DNA from 3 places in the Alkalihalophilus pseudofirmus genome. Region 1 is predicted to be linked to each of the others. Evidence: predicted binding sites of a transcription regulator. Region 1 holds the regulator's gene; each other region holds the start of a gene.
What was found. The regulator LexA, encoded in region 1, represses DNA repair genes until DNA is damaged. The targets are predictions, from matches to a motif close to CGAACATATGTTCG.

Region 1 (3,284 bases):
AAGTTCGTAGTCCAGACCCGGCTGCTAACCCTTACCTTGCAATGGCTGTTCTTCTTGCTGCAGGTCTTGATGGAATCAAGAAGAAAATGACGCCGCCACCAGCAACAGATCGTAACATCTACGTAATGAGTAAAGAAGAGCGTGTAGAAGAAGGTATCAATGACCTTCCAGCTACACTTAAAGATGCTCTTGATAAGCTTGTTAAAGACGAAGTTCTTGTAAAAGCTCTTGGTGAGCATGCAGTGGAGCACTTTGTTGAAGCAAAAGAAATCGAGTGGGACATGTTCCGCACACAAGTTCACCCTTGGGAGCGCGAGCAATATATGTCATCTTATTAATACAGTTAACCCCTTTAACTCAGTTAAAGGGGTTTTCTTTACTTCTTAATCCCTCTAAACTTTACCAACTTCTATATATCTACACAAGTCGTGTAGATCATCGTAACTGTCAGGCTTTGAATATATTCCTTCACAAAAAAACTGCATTTATAATGCTTTCTTGAGATCTGATTAGTTTTAATCCCATAAAATGTTTCGCATACGCTTTTATGAAATTAATGTAAAAAAATAAACAAAAACTAGAGTCTTGTCTATACGCTATCATACTACATGACATACATATAAGTATTCCAAGAAAAAAGGAGGGAAAGTTATGTGGTGGTGTCATAAGAAATGTGATCACGGTGGCTCTGACGTATGGGCAAATAACAAGAATGAAAATAAGGTAGAAAATGAGAATACTTTAAAAGATAAGAACTACAACTATAACGTTAACTATTCCTATGTAGAAGATAGTGGAAACTCTAATGTTAATGTATTTGTAGATACTGAGGCGTTTGCTAGAGCAAATGCACGCAGCGGCGATGGCGGCGGCCCAGTAGCAGGTGATCAAGATCGCAGGCGCCGGAGGGATCGCGATAGAGGTCCTGTAGCAGGCGACCGCAGAAGAAAACATTGCTGTAAATGCTGGAATTGGTTTTGGTAGGCAGCTAAGAAGTTAAGACCATAATTGAGGAGGAGAATAAAATGGGTCGTAAGAAAAGAGAAAGACGTCGTGATGTTGCTGGTGTTTGGTTAAATGCAGAAGTTGATAGTCATAATAAGAACCGCAACCGTGTAGATAATGAAAATACGTTAAAGGATAAGAACTACAACTTTAACTTTAATGAGTCTTATGTAGATGACAGCGGGAACTCAGAAGTAGACGTTTTCGTAGATGCAGAAGCTTATGCTCGTGCACGTGCACGTTCACGTAGATAATTCCGTTATTTAATGGGTATTAGCATAGCTAATGCCCATTTCAACATAAGAGAGGTGAATGACGATGCAACATCGTAATCGTAATCAAACAGAAACGAAAGCTTTCGTTCATGAAAGTGGAAATTCAGATGTTGATGTAACCGTAAATATTGACACTTCTGCTTTAGCGTATGCCTTTGCATGTTACTTATTTGCAGATGGACGGTTGGATCAGAATCAATATCGTACGATGGTAAGAGAGATGGACCGGCAGTTTAGACGAAGAGGGTATAAAACGAGCAAAGAAGATCACAATGCTCCGCTCATAAGGCCGTGGGCGTTTTAAACTCTTGTTCATATAGATGAAAAGTTTGAAAGCTTTCTAGCTTTTAAACTTTTCATCTTTTTTTTATAAATACAATCATAAAAAAAGCTTGTCCTCATAATATAGAGAACAAGCGTATTGAGGACAAGCTTTTATATGAATATTTAATGAAGGGTACGGAACACTCCGATGACTTTTCCGAGAACCGTTACATCTTTTAGTAAGATTGGTTCCATAGTAGAATTCTCCGGCTGCAATCGGATGTAATCTTTTTCACGGAAGAAGCGTTTCACTGTCGCTTCATTTTCTTCCGTCATTGCGACAATGATATCGCCGTTATTAGCAGTTTGTTGCTGACGGACAATGACCATATCGCCATCGTAAATACCGGCTTCAATCATACTATCTCCTTGGATAACAAGAACATAAACGGAATCATTTGTTACCAAGTGATCAGGAAGAGGCAAGTATTCCTCAACGTTCTCAATGGCGGTAATAGGCATACCGGCTGTGACTTTACCTACAATCGGAACGTAAGCCGTTTTCTTCTCATGCACAACTGGGTCTAGCTCATCCATTTCTAGTACTTCGATTGCTCTAGGCTTGGTAGGGTCTCGTCTGATTAAACCTTTTTTCTCAAGTCTAGATAAATGGCCGTGAACAGTTGAACTTGACGCTAGTCCCACCGCTTCTCCAATCTCACGTACAGAAGGGGGATAACCTTTTTTCTTCACTTCTATCTTAATGTAATCTAGGATTTCTTGTTGACGTTTTGATAGTTTTGACACGAATAACACCTCGCTTTTGTTTCCTTCTTGACTAAATTGTACCATGCGAACATACGTAATGCAAACATAAGTTCTAAAATTAGCTTGACACAAACGAGTGTTCTCATTTATAGTGAATGGGAACAAACATTCTTATGGGGTGATGAAAATGATCAGAAAATTTTCAGGACAAGAATTATTTATTATGATTACTGCGGTTTTCGCATTGATGTTTATGTATAGCTCGATTCTTTTCTCTGGCGGAAATATAGACCAAGATGATATGACAAATACGATTGCACAAGAGTATGATTTAGTTAATAATGAGCAAGAGCCGCTCTCAAACGGTGAAGTTATAAAAGCCGGCCAATTAGATGCTTTAGACAAAGATGAATCAACAAAGGAGATTGAAAATCTGTATGCCTATGCGTACGAACAAAAAGACAAGCAAAATGATAAATAATAACCAAGCTATTATTTATTGTAGAGTAAGCACAGAAAAAGAAACACAGCAAACATCCATCGAAAGACAGAAAAGTGAATTAGAAAAGATAGCTGAAGATTACGGGCTAGAAGTGGTGCACGTAATTGAAGAGAAAGCAAGCGGTTATGAAATCGATCGTGAAGGAATATTGAAATTACTAGACCTTATTAAGGAAGACAAAGCACAATCAGTTTTGGTCCAAGATGATACTCGGCTTGGGCGCGGACATGCGAAGATGGCTATCCTTCATCAGCTCCGAAAAGATGATATTACAATCTATACGATTCAGGATGAGGGAGAGCTGCGCCTATCGGAAGCAGATTCGATGGTTCTTGATATCGTCTCAATTGTTGAAGAGTATCAACGTAAATTACATAATTTGAAAATAAAGCGAGGGATGAGGGCAGCGGTGGAAAGGGGATATAGACCTCAAGATAATCTAAGCGGCGAAAGAATAGGCGGCAGGGATA
Region 2 (3,284 bases), 550 kb from region 1:
CTGAATCAGAAGGTCTAGTGCAGTCGATAGTGAATGAAATAGCTGAAACGTATTATGATGGGCGTATTCATTTGACCTTTCAAGATGGCACTTCTTGGTACGGCGACAAAGTAATTTTAGCTACAGGCTTTCACCCTAATCCACCTGGTATGGACTGGCTCACCCAAACGATAGAAGAAGAGCATTTAACTTGTCATACTTGCGGCTATCCAATTGTAGATGATCATACGCTAGAATGGAGTGAAAATCTTTTTGTCTTAGGGGCACTAGCAGAATTATCCTTAGGACCAGTTGCTAGAAATATATCCGGAGCTAGAAGAGGCGCAGAAAGAATAATAGCTGCACATAGCGGCTGACAGCTTGAAAAAGCATCGTATGTATGAGCAGATGCTTTTTCAAGTGTAAACTATTCAAATGTGAGGTGAAGCTCATATCCATTTTCTATAATCATTTTCCCATTTTTATGATTTTCGATGTGCTCTTTATATGCTAGGGAATGAGCAGAGAACGCTTCTCGATCTCCGGACTCTAGTGCTTGATCGATTGAAATCAGTAATTGAGATTTCTTAAAGTGGTACATTGAATATTCAAGAACGGCCTGGGCGTAAAGAGACTGGACTGTTGATTCTGTACGTTTTTGAAGTGACTTAATAATTTCTAATTGTCGGTAAACGTTGTTATCCATCGCAAAGTGATTATTCATTGCGTATCCCTCCTTAGCTTTCTCTTTGTTCTACTATACCCTTCACTGCTATTTTCAAACCATTCACACATCTTTCTTGTGAAAAAATTATCCTCTTTAACCTGCCTAAAACTACTAAAAAACAGGCAGCTTTATTTCTAAGCCTGCCTGTCTGTCGTTAAAATTACATTGATTTTTCTCTTTTTATTTCTTCGCCGCGGGCTTTCCGTTCTTCTTTCGTTAGTTTAGGACATGCATAGCACTTCTTGCCGCCCTCCTTCACATAACTCATGCAGCACGCTGCTTTTACTCTAACCGGCTCTATGGGCTCCCACCAGCTGTCCACATAGCGAAAGGTTACATCATATGGATTTCTTTTTAAGCCGAAACCTCGCAGTCGACCTCTCTTAACGTGTGCAGATCGTCATTTATTTGTTTCTTTCTCTCATCATCAGCGGTCACCATCCACGCCTCTTGCTGCTTATAGAATGGATTACATAGAAGCCCAAAAGCCTGCTGAATAGGTAAAGTCGAGGTAAGGGCAACCATTTCTATTACCGGACGAAGACGGTCAAATAATGCTTTATACTTCTCAGTTAACACTTTTTCTCGATCACCTTCAGGAAGCTTAGTGCAGTCGGCTTTAATTAAGGAAAAGCCAACTTCATCTCCTTTTACATAGAAGGCCAGATCTTCATAGTCAAGCCAGGAGTCATAATGAGATACGGTGTATTGATGTGCTGTACATAAATAAGCGACCCACTTCATCATATTCGCGCCGCCTGCTCTTTCATCAAGCCCTTTGCATGCTGCTGTTCGCTCTTTCATGACCTCCTTCATTACCGCTTCTTTTTGAAGTTCATTTAACTTATAATATGAATCCGCTTCTTTGTTTAATTGATTTATCTTAATAAAGAATGTTGCCTCAAGCTCTTTTTTTAAATCTTGGTTAAATGGTTCACCATCAGTCATACTAGCAGCTCCCTTCGTTTATGTATTGCTTTTTCTCTATTACCAATCTTTTAAGATTAATGTTTTCGTTTACACTATATCATAATCGATTCAACGTTATCATGCAGGAGCTGTGCAAAAGAGTTCAGTTTTAATTAGTTTATTTTTAATTCATTCATTTTTAATTAGTTTGCTTTTTCCATTATTAACTAGTTGTTTTTTTAAGGCCTTTTGCATATAATAAGAACATAAGTTCGTATGAGGAGGATGAAGATGATGGCGAAGCTGACTAGTGACGAGCATCAAGCCCTTCATCACTATATTTTACTTTTAGTAGCCAGGCAAGTTCTTGAACGCGACTTTTCGTACCTAGAGCAGGCTAATTTAAAATTAGCTCACCCTTATCTCGAACTAACTAAATCCGTTCTTGATCATATCAGTAAAGAACTAAAAGCGATGAAGACTTATTTGCATGCCCATCACATTACCATTGACAGCAGAAAACAAGAGGGGTTATTTAGTGAATATTACTACCGTCATAAAGGATATGAAGGAGTGACTAGGGTTTTAAATGCTCATTTAAAAAACCAAGTGCATGATTATGTTACATCCTGCTTTACTACATTTAGAAAGCCTTCTTAATTAAAAACCCCCCTCTTACTCTCCTGACAAAAAAGAAAGTGAATCACGCAAAGTGACTCACCTTCCTGCTTTTTTAGGTTTATTTTTTCTTAAAACGGCTTTTTTGATTCGCTTTTAGCTGCTTAAGCATATCAGTGACAGGAGATTCGGAAATTCGCTCTTCTTTTTTCATATGCTTATTAATGACCAGACGTGCATGCTCCCTCTCACCTTGCATGTTTACTTCTACTTCAAAGGAATCTCCTTCACATACATCAGGCGGTAGATCACTTAGTGGTATAGTGTATTCTTTTTCGCTTTCACCAACAAGCAGCACAGCTGCTTTGTTATCTACAATGCGATCAAGTACAGCAATCATTTTATCCCTCCTATACAATCAGCAGTTAGTTCTTCAAACAAGCTAGCTCTTCTTCTATAATCTCAGAGAGTCTCCCATCACCAATTCCATTAATATCTGTTAATTCGTTCAAATTTGTAATAGGTCGCATGTCTATAAGCTGCTGGGCTCTTTCTTCTCCGATATGAACAATCATTGTTAACTCGTTTATAGAAGCTTCATTTATATTTATACAGCTGTCACTAGGTCCGTCCTCATTTAGAGCAGACTGCTGATTATTTTCCGTATGTATTGATATACTGCTGCCGTCACTGATCATTTGAATCGACCCATGAAGATCTGTTCCATACCACTCAAGATTTAATTTATCAATTCTCTCGATCACTTCCCGGTGAGGGTGACCATATTCATTATCTGCTCCTGCAGAGTAAACGGCATACATTGGATCCACCTTACGTAAGAACGCCTCCTCGCTTGAGGTAGAAGAGCCATGATGCCCTAACTTGATAACATCGGCCTGAAGGTTCACTCCATTATCCACTAATTCCAACTCAATTTCTTTTTCAATATCAGCCATAAACAGCCACGCTATCTCACCATGCACCATTCGAAGCCCAATAGCTCCTTCATGAAAATCACCTGTTAATTCAGTGGGATTAATCACTTCAACCG
Region 3 (3,284 bases), 340 kb from region 1:
CTTAAGCTGCAAGCACTTATATAAGGGGAAACGCTTGACAACTTCCCCTTATATAAGCTACATTTAATAGTGTCATTTTACCGGCGCCTATGGTGAAAGGGATATCACACGAGATTCCGGTTCTCGCGTTGTGGGTTCGAATCCTGCTAGGCGCGCCAATTTGTACATAGTCTACCTCTATTAACGAGTTGATCGTTAGTAGAGGTTTTTTAGTGGTTTGACCTGACATCTACTAGGCTAGTAAGGTCGAGCAGCTGTGTCTCGTGAAAAGAATCTTTAATATATAATCGTTTTTGAAGCTGATCTATACGTATTGGCTCCCCTACGATGGTTTTAAATGTGCCATTCTCCCAATAAGAAAAGTATAACTCGATATGTCTTTTAAGTCCTGCTCCTATAACTCTCTCCATCTCATGTATGGCTTGGTCATCAATCAGTGGTTTTTCTTTAGGCTGATTGTCTTTGAAAAGTGGCAGAATCGCTTCTTTATGTTCAGGAAGCAAAAAGCGACTCCCCTCCCATAGAAGGTTTCCGCGCTGTAATCTTTCTTCTGTTTGTTGTCTCATTTATAATGTCCTCCAATCTTATTTGCTCTCTCAAATACTTGGCCGGCTCTTGTTAAGGAAGAGGCACGAACAAGCGAAGCCGGACCATACCGTGAGTGAATCGAGTCCATCGCAGCCCCGATTCGTTCTTTTTGTTCCCAGCCTTGATCAAATAAGCTTAATTGTTTTTCGGCAGCTGAAGATAGGTTTGTGAGGGTTATACCTACCTGCCTAATTGGCTGGCCATCCCAAAATGTTTTAAACAATGGTACGGCTGTTTCGTATAAATCGAGTCCATAATTTGTAGCTTCTAAAAGCGGCTTTTGTCGTAAAAACGAACTTGGATGATCATAGCTTGCTCCTTTAGCAAATACTTTTAATGTGTCACCAATTACCTTTTTACCTCTCGCTCGTAACGCCACCTCTTCACATAATTCAAGTAGAATTACCTTTATCTCGCTCAATTCTTGGTAATCTCGAGGGAGCGTCATCGCATGGCCGATTGCTTTTTCACCGCCCAATGATTTGAAATGAACCGGTGATGAGTCATACCCGTTTGCAGACTCCCATAACACATGTCCTGGAATACCCCACTTTTTCTTTAAGCGCTCAAGAGGGGTAGTGGCCAATTGTCCGATGGTTCTTATCCCCATATTGTTAAAGTGAGTCCTCATACGGCTGCTGATCCCAAATAATGCTTCCACGGGGAGAGGCCAAATAGTATTAGATGTATCTTTATGCCAAATGGTAAAAAGTCCAGTGCTATTCTTTTTTGCAAAGTGATCACATGCCATTTTAGCGAGAAGTTTATTCTCACCGATGCCAATTCTAGCAAATACACCTGTTTCAGACTTTATCTCCTCTTGCAGCCGTACAGCGAGTGATTGCAAGGAACCAAAAAGATGCGAAGTGTAGGTGACATCAACAAACTGCTCATCAATGGAATAAGGTTCAACTAAATCACTGTACCGCTGTAAAATCGTAGTGATATGCGTAGAAACATCAACGTATGTTTGCATTTTTGGTTTTATAATATATAGATGAGGGCATTTACGCTTGGCTTCCCATAATCTTTCGGCTGTTTTTATTCCATATTTTTTTGCTAGCGGACATGCTGCTAATATCACTCCGCTTCTTCGTTCAGGATCGCCTGAGACAACGGTTGGAACTCCTCTAGATGCAGGGTGAAAGCCCTTTTCAACTGATGCATAGAAAGATTCCATATCAATCAACAATATTTCTCTTCTCTTCATAGCTCCCTCACCTAACAGAACGTTTGTTTGCTTTAAGTATATACGAACAAATGTTCAAAAACAATGGTAAGTTTTAGAGAGAAAAAGGGTTTCCTACATAAGTGTCGAACTCTATTGTTATAGAGATATATGTTTATGGCAGGGGAGGGGACTTATGTGGGAGTCGTCTTAGAAGGAAATATAAACCTTAATGTATTTTATAAAGTGGTTAGTCAATCACACGCTCCGACACTGTTATGTTGTTGGGGAGTAATAGAACAAACATTGGACATCCTGTGTGTAAATGAGGCAGCAACGCAATGTTTAAATAAGTATCAATTGAATTTACATGATTTCAAACAAATATTGTATGACAGTGCTTCTAACTGTTCAGCAGATATTAAACGAAATGAAGTGAAATGGCAGCGGACATTTACCGCATCTGCTGAAGTCTTTTCAGTTGAAGCTAATATCATCTTTCGTTCAGATGATGAAACGTATTTTCTACTTTATATTGAAGAAGAGAAAATAGAAGAAAAGGAAATAGAAGAAATAGAGGTTGAAAAAATAGATGGTAAAAAAACAGATGGTGAATTTACAGAAGACGAAGAGACAGAGACAGGCGATGCCTCTAAATTAAGCATTCATAATGTATTAAATGAAACGGAAGATGCGGTCTTTTTATTGGATCAGAGTGGATGCTTTATCGATATGAATAAAAAAGCTGAAACGTTATCAGGCCTCAATGGAGACGATTTTAAAGGAGTTCATTATGAGGAACTGTTACTTCAAGAGGATCGGCTGGATGTTGCCAAACACTTTCAAAAAGCGTTTGCAGGAGAAGTCCAAGTATATGATGTGACTTTAAATAGAAGACAGGGACTAATCGTATTAACTGTCATTAATATTCCTCACATCGTAAGCGGGAAGATCCGTGGAGTTTATGGTGTAGCGAAACCTAAAAGGCTCCCGTGTAATTGGAATAACCTTGCTAGCATCATTGAAGATAAATATAAGGTAATTGTGGAGAATTCCTATGATATTATCTGTCTCACTGATAAGGAGGGACATTATTTATTGGCCTCTCATTCTTATTTACCGGTATTAGGGTATGAGCCTTTAAAGCTTACAGGGCAATCGGTCCTATCTTATATTCATCCAAATGATCATAAAAGAGTTCAAGAAACCTTAATAAAAATGGTACAAACGAAAGAAGAAAGTGAAGCTGTCGTTTATCGAAAAATGCATGCTAACGGGCAATATAAATATTTTGAAGGAAAAGGAATGCCCATTTTATCATCAAGCGGTGAGGTTGTTTCTTTTGTAGTAATAAGCCGTGATATAACAGATATGAAAAATAGGGATGATCTCTTAATTAGATCAGAAAAGCTAGCCCTAGCAGGTGAGCTTGCAGCGGGGATCGCTCATGAAATCAAAAACCCGCTAACGACCTTAAAAGGCTTTTTTCAATTAACGGAAAGTCAATTAGAACCTTATCGTGATGTAC

Region 2: the regulator LexA is predicted to act here: its motif matches at 1,877-1,890, upstream of PQ478_RS16250 (YhjD family protein).
Region 3: the regulator LexA is predicted to act here: its motif matches at 1,842-1,855, upstream of PQ478_RS15060 (DNA polymerase IV).

Annotation. Positions count from the first base shown of each region.
Region 1 covers NZ_CP117835.1:2,489,152-2,492,435, reverse strand. The annotation lists gene glnA (type I glutamate--ammonia ligase) at 1-338, shown strand, start outside; gene PQ478_RS13390 (hypothetical protein) at 652-984, shown strand; gene PQ478_RS13385 (hypothetical protein) at 1,026-1,259, shown strand; gene PQ478_RS13380 (hypothetical protein) at 1,324-1,584, shown strand; gene lexA (transcriptional repressor LexA) at 1,728-2,351, opposite strand; gene PQ478_RS13370 (hypothetical protein) at 2,500-2,793, shown strand; gene PQ478_RS13365 (YneB family resolvase-like protein) at 2,756-3,284, shown strand, end outside.
Region 2 covers NZ_CP117835.1:3,036,636-3,039,919, forward strand. The annotation lists gene PQ478_RS16235 (FAD/NAD(P)-binding protein) at 1-356, shown strand, start outside; gene PQ478_RS16240 (IDEAL domain-containing protein) at 407-703, opposite strand; gene PQ478_RS16245 (hypothetical protein) at 1,061-1,654, opposite strand; gene PQ478_RS16250 (YhjD family protein) at 1,907-2,275, shown strand; gene PQ478_RS16255 (DUF3006 domain-containing protein) at 2,355-2,633, opposite strand; gene PQ478_RS16260 (MBL fold metallo-hydrolase) at 2,659-3,284, opposite strand, start outside.
Region 3 covers NZ_CP117835.1:2,824,609-2,827,892, reverse strand. The annotation lists gene PQ478_RS15075 (hypothetical protein) at 1-5, shown strand, start outside; tRNA gene PQ478_RS15070 (tRNA-Arg) at 84-158, shown strand; gene PQ478_RS15065 (YolD-like family protein) at 210-566, opposite strand; gene PQ478_RS15060 (DNA polymerase IV) at 563-1,798, opposite strand; gene PQ478_RS15055 (PAS domain S-box protein) at 1,955-3,284, shown strand, end outside.